DNA from 4 places in the Priestia sp. FSL R5-0597 genome. Region 2 is predicted to be linked to each of the others. Evidence: riboswitches for the same ligand, from Rfam matches in the RefSeq annotation. Region 2 holds a riboswitch; each other region holds the start of a gene.
The links. A riboswitch is a leader RNA that binds a small molecule or an ion and turns the genes downstream of it on or off. The one in region 2 is predicted to bind cyclic di-AMP.
Positions count from the first base shown of each region.

Region 1: another riboswitch for cyclic di-AMP. It lies ahead of MKX72_RS20690 (APC family permease); the one in region 2 lies ahead of MKX72_RS19295 (potassium channel family protein).
Region 3: another riboswitch for cyclic di-AMP. It lies ahead of kdpF (K(+)-transporting ATPase subunit F); the one in region 2 lies ahead of MKX72_RS19295 (potassium channel family protein).
Region 4: another riboswitch for cyclic di-AMP. It lies ahead of MKX72_RS20430 (dicarboxylate/amino acid:cation symporter); the one in region 2 lies ahead of MKX72_RS19295 (potassium channel family protein).

Region 1 covers NZ_JBBOUZ010000001.1:3,898,686-3,902,492, reverse strand. Annotated here, with positions in the region: gene MKX72_RS20695 (N-acetylmuramoyl-L-alanine amidase) at 238-1,278, shown strand; cyclic di-AMP (ydaO/yuaA leader) riboswitch at 1,470-1,611, shown strand; gene MKX72_RS20690 (APC family permease) at 1,774-3,600, shown strand; gene MKX72_RS20685 (cation diffusion facilitator family transporter) at 3,710-3,807, shown strand, end outside.
Region 2 covers NZ_JBBOUZ010000001.1:3,665,598-3,669,404, forward strand. Annotated here, with positions in the region: gene MKX72_RS19290 (TrkH family potassium uptake protein) at 1-652, opposite strand, end outside; gene MKX72_RS19295 (potassium channel family protein) at 656-1,315, opposite strand; cyclic di-AMP (ydaO/yuaA leader) riboswitch at 1,440-1,584, opposite strand; gene MKX72_RS19300 (hypothetical protein) at 1,700-2,158, opposite strand; gene MKX72_RS19305 (Lrp/AsnC family transcriptional regulator) at 2,279-2,734, shown strand; gene MKX72_RS19310 (peptidyl-prolyl cis-trans isomerase) at 3,023-3,807, opposite strand, start outside.
Region 3 covers NZ_JBBOUZ010000001.1:3,019,398-3,023,204, reverse strand. Annotated here, with positions in the region: gene MKX72_RS15440 (CHY zinc finger protein) at 1-240, opposite strand, end outside; gene MKX72_RS15435 (undecaprenyldiphospho-muramoylpentapeptide beta-N-acetylglucosaminyltransferase) at 418-1,485, shown strand; cyclic di-AMP (ydaO/yuaA leader) riboswitch at 1,644-1,786, shown strand; gene MKX72_RS15430 (hypothetical protein) at 1,859-1,996, shown strand; cyclic di-AMP (ydaO/yuaA leader) riboswitch at 2,012-2,152, shown strand; gene kdpF (K(+)-transporting ATPase subunit F) at 2,444-2,530, shown strand; gene kdpA (potassium-transporting ATPase subunit KdpA) at 2,555-3,807, shown strand, end outside.
Region 4 covers NZ_JBBOUZ010000001.1:3,845,856-3,849,662, reverse strand. Annotated here, with positions in the region: gene MKX72_RS20435 (NAD(P)/FAD-dependent oxidoreductase) at 1-1,261, shown strand, start outside; cyclic di-AMP (ydaO/yuaA leader) riboswitch at 1,865-2,019, shown strand; gene MKX72_RS20430 (dicarboxylate/amino acid:cation symporter) at 2,200-3,435, shown strand; gene MKX72_RS20425 (aspartate aminotransferase family protein) at 3,544-3,807, shown strand, end outside.

The DNA of each region.
Region 1 (3,807 bases), 230 kb from region 2:
CGCACGCGACGAGGAGGCTCACCAGCCCCCCCGCGGAAAGCGAAGCCTTGCACGGAATTCAACAGCGATGTAACAAGCCATCCATACTAGCGCATTTATCCCATTTGTTCGTTTTGAGTTTGAAGTGATTTCGTTATGTCTCAATCTCCTTTTTTAGTAATTTTTCACTAAGTAGGCTAGTATACGTAGCACTTTTTTCCCTCATGCATATGTTAACAATAAGGAGGGACAAGTAATATGAAAAAAATTTATCTTGATGCAGGACATGGTGGGGCAGATGCAGGAGCAGTTGGAGCGAATGGACTGTATGAAAAAAACTTAGTGTTAAAAATTCAACAATATTTAATAAGCTATTTAAATAGCACTTACAGTGACTTTACGATTAAAACCACCCGTACCACAGATACTTTTTTATCGTTATCTCAGCGCGCTTCTCAAGCTAATTCGTGGGGAGCAGATGCATTTATGTCTATTCACGTAAATGCCGGTGGAGGAACAGGATACGAAGATTATGTTTATAGAAGCGCTAGCAATGCTAGTAAAACGTTTCAATCGATTGTGCACGGGCAAGTACAGCCAACGCTGCTGTCGTATAATCATCCGAATCGTGGACGAAAATCGGCCAATTATGCGGTGCTTCGCTTAACAAATATGCCTGCAGTACTAACTGAAATAGCTTTTATTGATAGGAGCGCCGATGCAGCACTTCTTCAAAATGAAGCTTTTTTAAAAAGCATGGGTGAATCGTATGCAAAAGGAATTGCCGTATATTTAAATTTACCTCGTCGTGCAGTTCCAAATCCATCTCCATCTCCAACACCGACACCAAATCCATCACCTTCTGAACCAGGTGAAAAAACGTATACAATTAAGCAAGGAGATACGCTGTACAGTATTGCACAGAAGTACGGCATAACAGTACAAGCGCTTCAAGAAGCGAATACAGGGCTTTCTGATCCTTTAACACTACAGGTTGGAAAAACAATTGTTATTCCTTCAGGAACTTCACCAACACCTACTCCAACACCACCTTCTGAACAATATCCACTTCCCAATGGAATTTTAAAACAAGGAGATTCTGGAGAAGCAGTGAAACAGATTCAAAGAGCATTAAACGCGGTTAATTTTAAAGTAGGGTCAGTAGACGGAATATATGGAGTACAAACGAAAGATGCAGTCAGACGTTTTCAGCTTGTGTATCTTCCTTATGATGTAGATGGCATTTATGGTCCTCAAACGAAAAACAAGCTAGCAGCCGTTTTAAAAGCAAAAAGTTAAAGAAAGCAGGTCTTCTGTAAGCAGGCAGAAGGCCTTTTGTTTTCCCCTTAAAAGCGCCTTAAGCACTATTTTATCGTTTACGTAAAATAATGCTTTACAAACCATTTGTACGGGAGTATATTATCTAAGAACAAAGGATAGTTATGAAAGAAACTTGTTATCAATCATACCCTTTAACCGAAAATTATATTGACCTGTTATCGCTTAATTCGTCAGAAGTGGGGGACCCAAATTTGTGCATTGTCACTTGGGGTGAATCCTTTTTTAAAAGGTAGGGCTACTCTCATAGCCCGAATCCGACAGCTAACCCCATAAGCGTTTTGGAGAGGAGGTTTAAGCTGTGTAAAAACGCTGAGAACCCTTAGTGTTTTTTTTGTGCGCTTTTTTAACATAAAAAGGTATTTTTTAGGGATAATATCACTTATTCATGAACTTGTAACGGAGCTTAGCAACGAACAGTGAATAGTAGCTAAGCAATCATCGGAGGGAAATTACGTGAACTATTCAGTTCTCAAGAGATTATTGATTGGAAAGCCGCTCAAAACAAAAGAGTTAGGCGATCAAAAGCTTAGTAAGCTTAAAGCGCTGGCTATTTTATCATCAGATGCCTTATCTTCAGTGGCTTATGGAACAGAACAGATTTTGATTGTCCTTGCAACAGTGGGCGTGCTTGCCTATTGGTATTCGATTCCAATTGCGATTGGGGTATTGGTGCTGCTGACGGCTTTAATTCTTTCATATCGTCAAATTATTTATGCGTATCCGCAAGGCGGAGGAGCTTATATTGTTTCGAAAACCAATTTAGGAGAAAATCCTGGACTTATCGCTGGGGGATCACTGTTAGTAGATTATATTTTAACAGTTGCCGTGAGTGTTTCAGCAGGAACCGATGCTTTAACTTCGGCTTTTCCAACGCTGCATCACTATAACGTAGTAATTGCGTGTTTGCTGGTGATTTTTATTACGGTTTTAAATTTACGAGGTGTAACAGAATCCGCTTCTGTCTTAGCTTATCCGGTTTATTTATTTGTGATTGCTCTTATTTTGTTAATAGCGGTGGGCTTCTTCAAAATAGTGACAGGTCAAGTTTCACCTGAGCTTCATACATCTCTCGGTACCGTGGTGCCAGGTATTAGTTTGTTTTTATTATTAAAAGCTTTTTCATCAGGCTGTTCGGCATTGACTGGTGTAGAAGCTATTTCGAATGCAGTGCCTAACTTTAAAGATCCAGGTGCAAAAAATGCTGTTCATACATTAATGCTGATGGGCGGTATTTTAGCCGTTTTATTTTCTGGCATCACGTTTTTAGCTTATTGGCTTGGCATTTCTCCAAAAGCAGATGAAACGGTTGTATCACAAATTGCATCGAGTGTATTTGGACGAAATGGGTTTTATTATTTTATTCAAGGCACCACAGCTCTGATTTTAGTGCTAGCAGCGAATACGGGTTTTTCAGCTTTCCCTTTGCTTGCCGTAAACTTATCGTCTGATAAATACATGCCAAGAATGTTTCAAATTCGCGGCGATCGACTAGGCTATTCAAATGGAATTGTGATTCTTGGAATTGCTTCTATTGTCTTACTTGTCGCCTTTAAAGGAGCGACGGAACAATTAATTCCTCTTTATGCAGTTGGAGTGTTCATTCCATTTACGCTTTCTCAAACAGGCATGATTGTCAAATGGCTTAGAGAAAAGCCGGCCGGCTGGCAAGGAAAGCTAACCATTAACTTAATTGGTGCCCTCATTACCTTAACGGTGCTAATCATTTTGTTTACAACGAAGTTTTCACAAGTATGGTCCGTGCTCGTTTTCTTACCGGTTATCGTTTATATTTTTCATCGCATTCATACGCATTATGAAGCAGTAGGAGAGCAGCTTCGTATTAAGCAAGGAGAAAAGATTGGAAAGCTTGAAGGAAGTGTGGTCATTGTTCCTGTAGCAGGAATGACAAAGGTAGTGGAAAATTCATTGAACTATGCAAGAACGATTGGTGATACCGTTATTGCGGTGCACGTTGCTTTTGACCGAGAAAGCGAAAAGAGAATGGAAGAGAAGTGGGAAAAGTGGCAGCCTGATATTCGTATTGTTACGTTTCACTCTCAATACCGCAGTCTTGTGCGTCCGCTGTTTCGATTCATCGATATGGCTGAAGAAAAAGCCCGGGAAAATAATATGGCTATTACGGTTGTTATTCCGCAGTTCATCACGAAAAAAAGCTGGCAAAACATCCTTCATAATCAGTCCAGTCTGCTGTTAAAAGCACATTTGCTTTACCGTAAAAACGTAATCGTTACAACGGTACCTTATCGTTTTAAAAAATAATGAAACATGACTAAAAACCTCCAACTTATATGTTGGAGGTTTTTAATTTTTAAATTCACATACACTAACCATAATTGAATCTCATCAAAGGCACAAACGGAGGGATTGCATGAGTGAATTAATTAAGTTATTGCGAAAAGGAAATAAATCGGCCATGATGGCCGCTATAGTTAATACCATTATATCCATTATTAAAGGGATTGCTTT
Region 2 (3,807 bases):
GTTTTTTATACGATTTTTTCACCCACATATCAGCAAGGACGGTAAACCCTAACCCACCAATAATAAAGAGAAAAGAAATCGTGATGTTAATAATAGGATCTCCTACATACTGAACTAAGTTATCAGACAGCAGTCCGAACCCTGCGTTATTAAAAGCCGAAATCGAATGAAACAAGCTAAAGAACAGCCCCTTAGACCATCCGAATTCCGGAACCCAGCGTATCGCTAAAAAGAGCAGTGCAACAAACTCAATTAAAAATGAAAAGATGAACAACCTTTTAACTAGCAGCACAACTCCACCGACGCTCGTCTGATTTAATGCCTGCTGAACGAGCATACGCTCTTTAAATCCAATTTTTTTACCTAGCATCATAAAAATCAGCACGGCAAATGACATAATGCCGAGACCGCCTATTTGAATTAACAGCATAATAATCGTTTGACCGATGACGGTAAAACGCGTACCTGTATCTACGACGGCTAAGCCGGTCACTGTCATAGCGGAAGTAGATGTAAAAAGGGCGTCTACCCACCGGATTGGCTCAGTAGTAGAAAAAGGCATCATCAATAGAAGAGCACCAATAATAATTCCTCCGCCAAAAATGGAGACAAGCAGCTGCGGAGGAGTGAGTTTAATGATTTGTTTTTTCATGAGTTAAACTCCTTCTTCTTCAAAACGGTTCAAATCGCGATTATGTCCGATAACAATCAGCATATCTCCTTGTTCAATTATTTCATGCGCGGTAGGCGAAATCACCATTTCCCCGTCTTTTCGCTGAAAGCCGATAATATTGCAGCCGTACTTGGCACGAATGTTCAAATCAAACAGCGTTTTATTATGAAGCTTTTTAGAAGCGACAATTTCGACAATACTATAATCCTTTGACAGTTCAATGTAATCAATGATCTTTTCTGACACCACGTGATGAGCAATCCGCTTCGCAATATCGCGCTCAGGATGAATGACTTTGTCCGCTCCTATTTTCTCCAGCACTTTTTGATGATACATATTCACCGCTTTTACCCATACTTGCTTAACGCCCATATCTTTTAAAAGCATCGTTGCAAGCACGCTTGCTTCAATATCGTCTCCAAACGAAATAAGAGCATGATCAACGTTACGAATGCCTAGCCCTTTTAAGCTAGCTTCATCAATTGCGTTCGCTTGCACGACATATGTAGCTGAGTTGCTATATTTCTTTACTACCTCCTGATTGCGGTCAATAGCGAGCACATCCACATCCAAATTAGCAAACTCTTCAACCAAACTGCCTCCAAAACGACCTAATCCCAATACAGCAAACTGTTTTTTCATAATGTATTTATTCCTTTCTTCAACTGCTGTGTGTTCTCTTAGCTTATACTTTTTCTAAAAAATTACATGTTTTTCTTAAAAAAAGCGCAAAAAAACACAGGAAGGCTCCTGTGTTTTTTCACACTCTTCCCCCTCAAAACGCTTGCGAAGTTAGCTGTCGGGTTCGGGTTTTAAGAGTAACCCTACCTTTTTAAGGATTCACCCCGGAGCACAATATGTGCGTAAATAATGGGTCCTCCGCTCCGTAATGGATTAAGCGATTTTTATTCAAATGTCTATGATCTATTTTTTAGAATAATCGATTCGATTCATGATACGTTTCACTTCACGAAAGCTATCTTACTCCTGTGGATTTTGTCTGTCAAGATATTTTTAGGGAAGACATCACTTGCGCTGCAAACTGCAAAAATCATATAAATCTAAACCGACAATCAGTTTGTGAAATTGATCAAACAAATTAATAACGGCCAAAAGCTCTAATAGCTGCGTATCACTGTAAAATTTCTTTAATTGATCCATATCAGCATCCGTCAAATCCCTTGGACGCACTCGGTATACATCTATAAATCGAAACAGCAGTCGATCTTTTTCTTCCAGCTCTTTTTCTCTTAACACTTTTTGATTAAGCGTCTTATCGCCTACATATGACATGCTCATACACGTCTCACAGCCGTTAACACCTGCTAGATAAAGCCTGATTTTTTCCTTAGTCTCTCTTTTTACTATATCACTGTTCCAAAGCTTGTCGTATAGCTCATCATACAACCTTTTTACATCTGGAATTAAATTCAGTGCTTTTTCAAAATTTGTTCCCTCTTCGTTTGTTAACAAAACTCTTGCCATTTTTTACTCACTCCTTTTTAATTATTATAGTAAGAAAAATGGAGATTTCAGATAACAAATAAAACATATTATCTGCTGTTACTAATCAAATGAAACATTAATATGAAAGAAGGTTTTCAATTGAAAATTGATGAAATTGATTTATCGATTTTGCAGGCACTGCAGCAAAACAGCCGTCTTTCCTTAAGAGAGCTAGGAAAACAAATTAACCTGTCTCCTCCTTCAGTGGCAGAGCGAGTAAGACAGCTAGAGAGCTTTGGTATTATAAAAGGATATACAATCGATATTGATTATGAAAAGCTGCAGTTGCCCGTCTCGTGTTTTATTGAAGTAACCATGAAAAACGGAGAGCACGAGCGTTTTAAAAGATTTATTTCTCAGTATCCCTATGCTTTATTCTGTGAACGCATCGCCGGACAGGCTTGCTTCATTACAAAGCTTCAGCTTCCTCACCTGCACGTACTCGAGCAATTTATTAACGAAATTACACCTTATGCCAAAACGATTTCACACATCGCCCTTTCTCACGTGGAGATGTCTTCTGCATTATTGAGTCATTTAAAAGATGAAAAGTGATTAAAACATACGTTCACCGTACTAACGAAAAGATCCGAACGATTCATCGTTCGGATCTTCTTTCCACTAAACTACTTCTGTCCTAGCCTCTTTTGTTCGTCCAAAAGCATAAAAAATAACCCTCCAAAGCTGGAGGGTATAAATTTTCCGAATAATGAAAGTTTTACAACTTCATTCTATCAGGTACCGACATTTCTGTCTACTTAAAAATGTAAAAGAGCTCTCTATTAATAGAAAGCTCTTTTACCTGCTTGTTTTTTGAAAACAATCAATCTATATAAAAGGGAACTACCTAAGGTTGAAAGTCACGTGAAACCTTGGCAGTTGATCCTGGATATACCGGTTGATATGATTCAAAACAAGTTCTTTCATCATTTCTTCTTTGACTTCTGATTCCGTTTTTTTATCTTTTTGTTTTAAAATAAGAATATAATAGACTTTACCCATTTTAATGGGCTTACTACACTCTCCGATGTGCTGTTTTTTTAAAACATCTATAAAAGAGGGAGATAGATTCGAAAGCTTTAGATTATCATCATTCTCTATTTTGCTGATGGTCTGGACATCAGCATATTTTTTTTGAACGTCTTGAAGCGATGTTCCTTTTTGCAGCTCAGCCGCAACGGTCTCGGCATCATGTAAAGTTGTAAAAGTTAGCTGCGAAAAAGATACGCGCGTTACATCATTCTCAATACGTGTATAGTAAGCGTCTAGTTCATCAGACGTAATTTGTTTACGGAAATATTCTTCTAATTTAAACTGATTTATTAGCTGTTTAGTTACATCGCTAGAACGAATGTGCAAGACTTCATAGCCTTGTTTTCTTGTATCTTCGTCATATGAACGTTTGATTTGTTTCCACATATCCTCGACTTTTTTCTGTACCCTGTCACTTGTCTTTAGATGCGAAATTAAGATTTTTTGCATGACAAGCTGCCGCAACAACTCTTTGCGGTAGCTTGTATCATTTAGCGGAGCATCGGGATTTAAGAACCCTTCAACTGCTAAAAAACGATTGAATTCAGCTCCTGTCACCTTTCCTCCTTCATACGCTGCCACTTCTTTAGCAGAAG
Region 3 (3,807 bases), 650 kb from region 2:
TTCATTAATTGAAAGCTCATGTTTACATACTCCGCAAAGAATAGCTTTTTCATTAAACATAGATTTTGGCCATCTTTTAATGTCGTGATCCGCATGTGCGTTATGACATTGATAGCATGGATAATATGTATGACAGCAATAAAATTTTATTGCAATAATATCTTTATCCGTATGATAGTGCGTACAGCGCGTTTCGGAATCCACTGTGTCACCTTTTACTGCAGGTACAGATTTGGTCATTATCATCACTCCTTATGAAAAGTATAGCATGCTTTTATACGCCTTATCATACATATGTAAAAAGAAAAATGCTATAATAAAACCATCGTTTTACATGTCAGATTGCATGCTAAAAAGATCAGATAAAAATTGATGTCAAAACAGATCGATTAAGTGAAGTAAAGAGAGGAAGAAAAAATGAGTAAGCAAGTTATCGTTTTTACCGGAGGCGGAACAGCTGGACACGTAACACCAAACATTGCCATCATGAAAGAATTAGACAGTGAAAAATGGGATATCCATTATGTCGGTTCTCACAATGGTATTGAGAAAGAATTAATTACAAAATTAAACGTTCCATATCATGCGATTTCAAGCGGGAAGCTGCGTCGATACGTAGATATGGAAAATGTAAAAGATGTATTTCGAGTAGCAAAAGGGGTTGGCGATGCGCGTCGCGTGCTGAAAAAGTTAAAGCCTTCTCTTGTTTTTTCAAAAGGCGGTTTCGTCACAGTTCCTGTGGTAATGGCTGCTAAATCTTTAAACATTCCCGTGTTCATTCATGAAAGTGATTTAACACCGGGACTGGCAAATAAAATTGCGCAGAAATTTGCCACTAAAATTTTCACTTCTTTTGATGAAGCCGCAAACTACTTTCCAAAAGAAAAAGTGCAGGTTGTTGGTTCACCTATTCGAAAAGAGCTATTTAGCGGAAGCGCAGCGAACGGGGAAAGCTGGCTACGCTTTTATGATAAGCGCCCCATTTTAACGATTATGGGGGGAAGTTTAGGAGCACGCCGTATTAATGAAATCGTTCGAGAGTCTTTGCCTGAACTGCAAAAGAAATTCCAAATTGTACACCTTTGCGGAAAAGGCAATATTGATACAAGCCTTGAAAAAGAGTCAGGATACCGTCAGTTAGAATACGTAAACGAACAGCTTCCTGATGTTCTAGCGGCAACTGATTATGTGATTACACGCGGCGGATCCAATGCCATTTTTGAGTTTTTAGCTCTTCATAAACCGATGATGATTATTCCTTTATCAAAAGCACAGAGTCGCGGAGATCAAATTTTAAATGCACAATCCTTTAAGAAAAAAGGCTACTGTATGGTTGTAGAAGAAGAGCAGTTAACAAAAGAACTGTTTTTGCGTGAAGTAAATGAGCTTCAGCAGCAGGCAAGTACGATGAAGCGTACAATGCGTGAAGCAACAAAAACGGATGCCATTTCAATTCTTGTAAATGAAATTGAGAAAATGAGCTAAAAAAAGCGTTCTTATCTCCTCGATAAGAACGCTTTTTTCTTCTGAAATTATTATTTTAAAATAATGAATAAATATAGAAAAATAAAGCTTTTAAAATTTCAAAAAATGTTGTTGACAGTAAATTTTAACAGGAGTAAGATTACTCTCATGAAACGTTCCACTGTGAAACGCTGAGTCTTTTCTGAAAGAGAAGGAAAGAGCGGAGGACCCAATTATCAGGGGTGAATCTCTTAATTGAGTAGGGTTACTTTCTTGACCCGAACCCGTCAGCTAACTTCGTAAGCGTTAAGAGAGAGGATGGTGTAATCGTGGTCGTTTTCTATAACAGCGGATAGTACGCTCCTTTCAAAATATAGGTGAAAGGAGCGTCAGGATGCATTTATCTAAGCAAATGATTCAAATGATTGAATATCGGGCCATGTGCGATCAGCAATCTTTTGATCTAGCAAACCGCTATTTGTCTACGTTAGCTAATCAAAGTTTTAAACGCAGCAGTAAAAACTATTATTAAGTCTAAAAATTAAATAACAAAGATACGCTTAATCAATTATGAGCGGGGGACCCAATATTTTGTACGTATGTACTAGGGGTGAATCTCTTAACTGAGTAGGGTTACTTCCATAACCCGAATCCGACAGCTAACTCCGTAAGCGTTTTGGGAGTAAAAAATTCGTGTCAATCACGGCTTATTTGTCGTGCATTAAACCGCGGAAGAGAACTCTCTTCTGCGGTTTTTTAATGGAAAAAAATAGCATCACGTCTCACGGTTAGCTTTTTTGGACGTGATGCTTTATGAAAAGAAACCGTCACTAAACTTAGAAGCTATCATTTTTGTTAGGAAACAGTTAGGAGGGAGCAACTTGGATATGATCATGCTTGGAACGCTTGTCATATTAACAGCTGCTATGTACGGAATTATTTGCTGGTCGTCTCATGTAGTAGATGAAAGAGAGGAGAAGTGAACGTGTCGTTCATTTTGTTAGGTATTTCAGTTCTCGTTTTAATTTATTTAGTGTATGTACTGTTAAATCCAGAACAATTTTAATAAGCGGAGGAATAAAAAGTGGGGATTTTTCTACTATCAGTTGCGCTGCTGCTTGTTTTTGTAGCGCTTATTGCAAAGCCCGTAGGTATTTATATAGCGAATGTGTTTTCAAACGATAAAAACACTAGCTTGATAGGAAAGATAGAAACGGTGATGTTTAAAGCAGCAGGAATTAAAGGGCTTAATCAGACGTGGAAGCAATATGCATTTGCTCTTGTTTTGGCGAATACGTTTATGATTTTTGTGGTGTACCTTATCTTCCGGTTTCAAGGGGTACTGCCGCTTAACCCAAGCCACATCAAAGGAATGGATCCGGCACTTGCTTTTAACACGGCCATTAGTTTTATGACAAATACGAACTTGCAGCACTACAGCGGCGAATCAGGTTTGTCCTATTTCTCGCAGATGGCCGCCATTGTATTTATGATGTTTGCTGCACCAGCAACGGCACTTGCAGTAGCAATCGCTTTTATTCGTGGGCTAGCAGGGAAAGAAATGGGAAACTTTTTTGTTGATTTTGTAAAGTCAATTACGCGTATTTTACTTCCTATCGCTTTTATAACAGGCATTTTATTTATGTTTTTAGGTGTCCCTCAAACGTTAAGCGGAACGGTTACTGCCCATACAATAGAAGGGGCAACACAGCAAATAGCAAGGGGACCAGTTGCTTCTTTTCTTTCAATTAAAGAGCTAGGAAACAACGGAGGGGGATTTTTTGGTGTCAATTCAGCTCATCCATTTGAAAATCCTAACGCGTTGAGCAATGTATTACAAATCGTCCTTATGCTTTTATTGCCAACAGCACTTCCTTTCACATACGGAAAAATGATCGGACAGCGTAAGCAAGGCCGCATCTTATTTGTAGCGATGAGTATGCTGTTTATCGTTATTTTAAGCACAGCGTTCGTAACAGAGTGGGGCGGCAATCCAAGACTTGATGCTTTTCATTTAAATGAAGCGAACGGTTATATGGAAGGGAAAGAAGTCCGTTTTGGTGTCGGCATGTCGACGCTTTACGCCATCGTGACGACAGCAAGTGAAACAGGTGCAGTCAACACCATGCACGATACTCTTACGCCTCTTACCGGGTTGTTAACGCTTGGAAATATGATGTTAAATACCGTATTTGGCGGTGTCGGAGCAGGATTTATGAATGTCATGATGTACGTCATTATCGCCGTATTTTTATCAGGTTTAATGGTTGGAAGAACACCAGAATACGTAGGTAAAAAAATTGAAGGAAAAGAAATGAAGCTAATCGCCGTGACGCTTATTTT
Region 4 (3,807 bases), 180 kb from region 2:
TGCTTGTTCTATCACAAATGGTTTCGGTGGAGCCGGCGCATATTCAGACGGGAAGTTTAATATCACCAGTGAATTTGGAGGCTGGATGACGGATTATCTGTCTGAATCACAGGTGGTAGATTTAATTAAATACGTGGATGAAATTAATTTAAAACACGGAGCAACCGATACGATTACGGATCCGTTAACTGATAAAGTTCGTGAAATTGAAAAACGCGGATACGCAGCAGGATTAAAGCTATTGCGTGCCCAAGTGCGTCATTTAGGAACAGAGCAAAATTTAGAAATTTTAAAAAGCATTTATGAATACTTAAAAGAAAAAATTGATATGCAGTATAAAACGGAAGTAGCCGATTTAATAACAGAAAAAGAAGATGGTCAGCATATCGTACGCGGTATTGAATTGAAGAATGGTGACAGAATTACGGCTGATAAAGTCGTGGTTTCACCAGGTCGAGACGGCTCGAAGTGGATGAGCGACTTACTAAAAAAACGCCGTTTGAAAATGATTAACAATCAAGTAGACATCGGTGTTCGAGTAGAAACATCTAACGTTGTTATGGAAGAAATCAACAAGCACTTGTACGAAGGGAAATTTATTTACAATACGTCTGTAGGTACAAGAGTCAGAACGTTCTGCAGCAATCCTTCAGGGCATGTGGTAGTAGAGAATCATTCAGGGATTATGTTAGCAAATGGACACGCATACAAAGATCCGAAGCTTGGAAGTCAAAATACGAACTTTGCGCTGCTTGTTTCTCATAAATTTTCGGATCCATTTGATCAGCCGAACGAATATGCGCACGAAGTGTCAAGATTAGCTAATATGCTGTCAAACGGAGGCTTAGTTGTTCAAAAGTATGGAGATATTTTAAAGGGGCGCCGTTCAACAACGAATCGAATTAAAGAAGGCTTTTTAGAACCAACGTTAAAAGAAGCTGTCCCTGGTGATTTGGGTTTAGTGCTTCCATACAATACAATGAAAAGCTTAATTGAAATGACAGAAGCACTGGATCATGTAACGCCTGGGTTAGCATCTGAACATACGCTGTTTTACGGTGTGGAAGCGAAATTTTACTCCGCCCGTCCGAAGTTAAACGATAAGTTTGAAACTGAAATTTCCGGTTTATACGTGGGAGGAGACGGAGCTGGTATTACGCGAGGACTCGCGCAGGCAAGTGCGTGTGGTGTGTGGGTAGCTCGTGACATTGTTGAAAAATTAAAGAATCGTAAAGCAAGTTCTGAACCTGTTACTGTATAAAAAAAAGAGGCCGTCACGGCCTCTTTTTTTTATGGGTTAAATAACGAGAGGGAATAAGTAAAAAGTAAAGAACTTGTACCGTTCCAACTCCGATAGTTTTATATGATAATTACCCGCTCCTTTTTTAAAAGATAGTAGGAAATCTATACTTCTATCTTGAGCAGAATTAAGTAGAATAAGGGGAATTGATAATGTCGATTTCTTCGCATCAATAAAGTCAGTGAAATTTTAAGGAGTGTATATCAAGCAGTACAAGGATAAAATCAACAGTTGGAAAGAGTTATTTTTTTGATAAGTAAAATATTTATGGAAGCAGTAAAGTACATGGATGTTAGAATAATTATACATATTTATGAATGATATTAATGAGAAGAAAGTTCACTTTATAAACTATTTTTTGAATTAATTTTTTATTCATTAGATTGTAAGTCTTGTTAAATAGGTGTTTTTAGTTTATTGAAATATGATGTAAATATTTTAAAATATAACAATTCTCAACTTTTTACGATAAAATCATGCATTATTTTTGAATAAAAACTTGACAGAAACATATAAAATGAATTTTAATTAAAGTAACAATTATTATCATGCAAAAATATTAAAGAAAATTATTTGCTTAATCTCTTTTGTTTTATAAGAGAACGGAGGACCCATATTTGTGCGTAATGTACTTGGGGTGAATCTTGAATGAATCAAGTAGGGTAACTCACATACCCGAATCCGACAGCTAACTCCGTAAGCATTCAGTGAGGGAATAACAGGTCTATGAAACCATGATATTCTCATGGTTTTTTGTATAGCTAAAAATATTCCTAAACTATTAATCTGAAAATTTTTAATATATTGTATATTTTGAGTGTTATCGCCCTCAATGCATGGTAAAATAAGTATGGTAGTTAGAATCATTCTAATATAATTTATTTACGGGAGGTAAATCTATGAAGCTATCGACAAAGATTATTATCGCGCTAATTGCTGGTGCTATTGTAGGAGTGTTAATCAATGCTTTTGCTCCAAGTGCTTTTGCTCCGCTGGACAAGTACTTGTTTACACCGCTTGGCCAAATTTTCTTAAGCTTAATTAAAATGCTTGTTGTACCAATTGTGTTTTTCTCTATCACGTTAGGTGTAGCAGGTTTAGGAGATCCTAAAAAATTAGGAAGAATCGGGGCAAAAACAGTTTCCTACTTCCTAGTGACAACAACCGTTGCAATTATTATCGGTTTAATTTTAGCGTATGCAATTAAACCGGGTACATTTGGATCTTTTGATACACAAAACGCTTCTTTTGAAGCTGAAAAAGCACCACCTGTTGGAGAGACATTCTTAAATATGATTCCAGTCAATCCAATTCAAGCGATGGCTGAAGGGAATATGCTTCAACTTATCGTTTTCTCTATCTTTATCGGTTTTGGTATCACGATGCTTGGAAGTAAAACAAAAGGACTTTACAATTTACTTGAGCAAGGAAATGAATTGATGATGTACCTTGTGAATCTAGTGATGAAGTTTGCTCCGTACGGAACATTTGGGCTTCTTGCAACCGCGGTTGGAAGTCAAGGCTGGCAGGCAATTAAAGCGATGGGGCTATACATGATTGTAGTCGTGCTCGCGCTGTTCATCCATTCAATCGTAACATATGGGGGATCAGTCGCTCTTATGGCCAGACGTAACCCTATTGAATTTTTTAAGGGGTTTGCTCCTGCGATGACAGTTGGATTCAGTACATCAAGCAGTAATGCAACGCTTCCGATTTCAATGAATGTGGCGCAAAAAAATCTTCGTGTCCCCGAGTCTATCAGCAGTTTTGTTCAGCCATTAGGTGCAACTATTAACATGGATGGAACGGCAATTATGCAAGGTGTAGCGACTATTTTTATTGCGCAAGTATACGGGGTTGATCTGTCGTTGGGCGCTCTTGTGACGGTTGTGTTGACAGCGGTGCTTGCTAGTATTGGTACAGCAGGCGTGCCGGGAGTTGGTCTTATTATGCTAGCGATGGTACTGAGTTCGGTTGGCCTGCCTGTAGCAGGTATCGGATTAATTATCGGAATTGATCGCTTGCTTGATATGCTTCGTACGTCTGTAAATATTACAGGAGACGCTGCGTGTGCCGTTATTGTGGCTGAGTCAGAAGCAAAGCGTATCGATAAATCTGTAACGCAATCAGCTTAATATGTGTAAAAGCTCTAGCTATATGCTAGGGCTTTTTTTATTGGCAAGAAACTCTTCTTTTCAGCATACAGTTTAATAAGAGTGTGTGTTTGAAAGGAGAGTGCGGAAATGAATAAAACCCATGTGATAAAGCCGCTGCTCGACGACGACTACCCAGTTATTTCATATGGAAAAGGAATTTATTTGTACGACCAAGATGGAAAAAAGTACATAGATGCTTCGTCAGGGGCAGTTACAGCAAGTATCGGACACGGCGTAAAAGAAATTATTGATGCGATGACGGATCAGGCACAGAAAGTTGCGTTTGTATATCGGTCGCAGTTTACAAGCGATCCGACGGAAGCCTTAGCTAAGAAACTATGTGAATTAAGC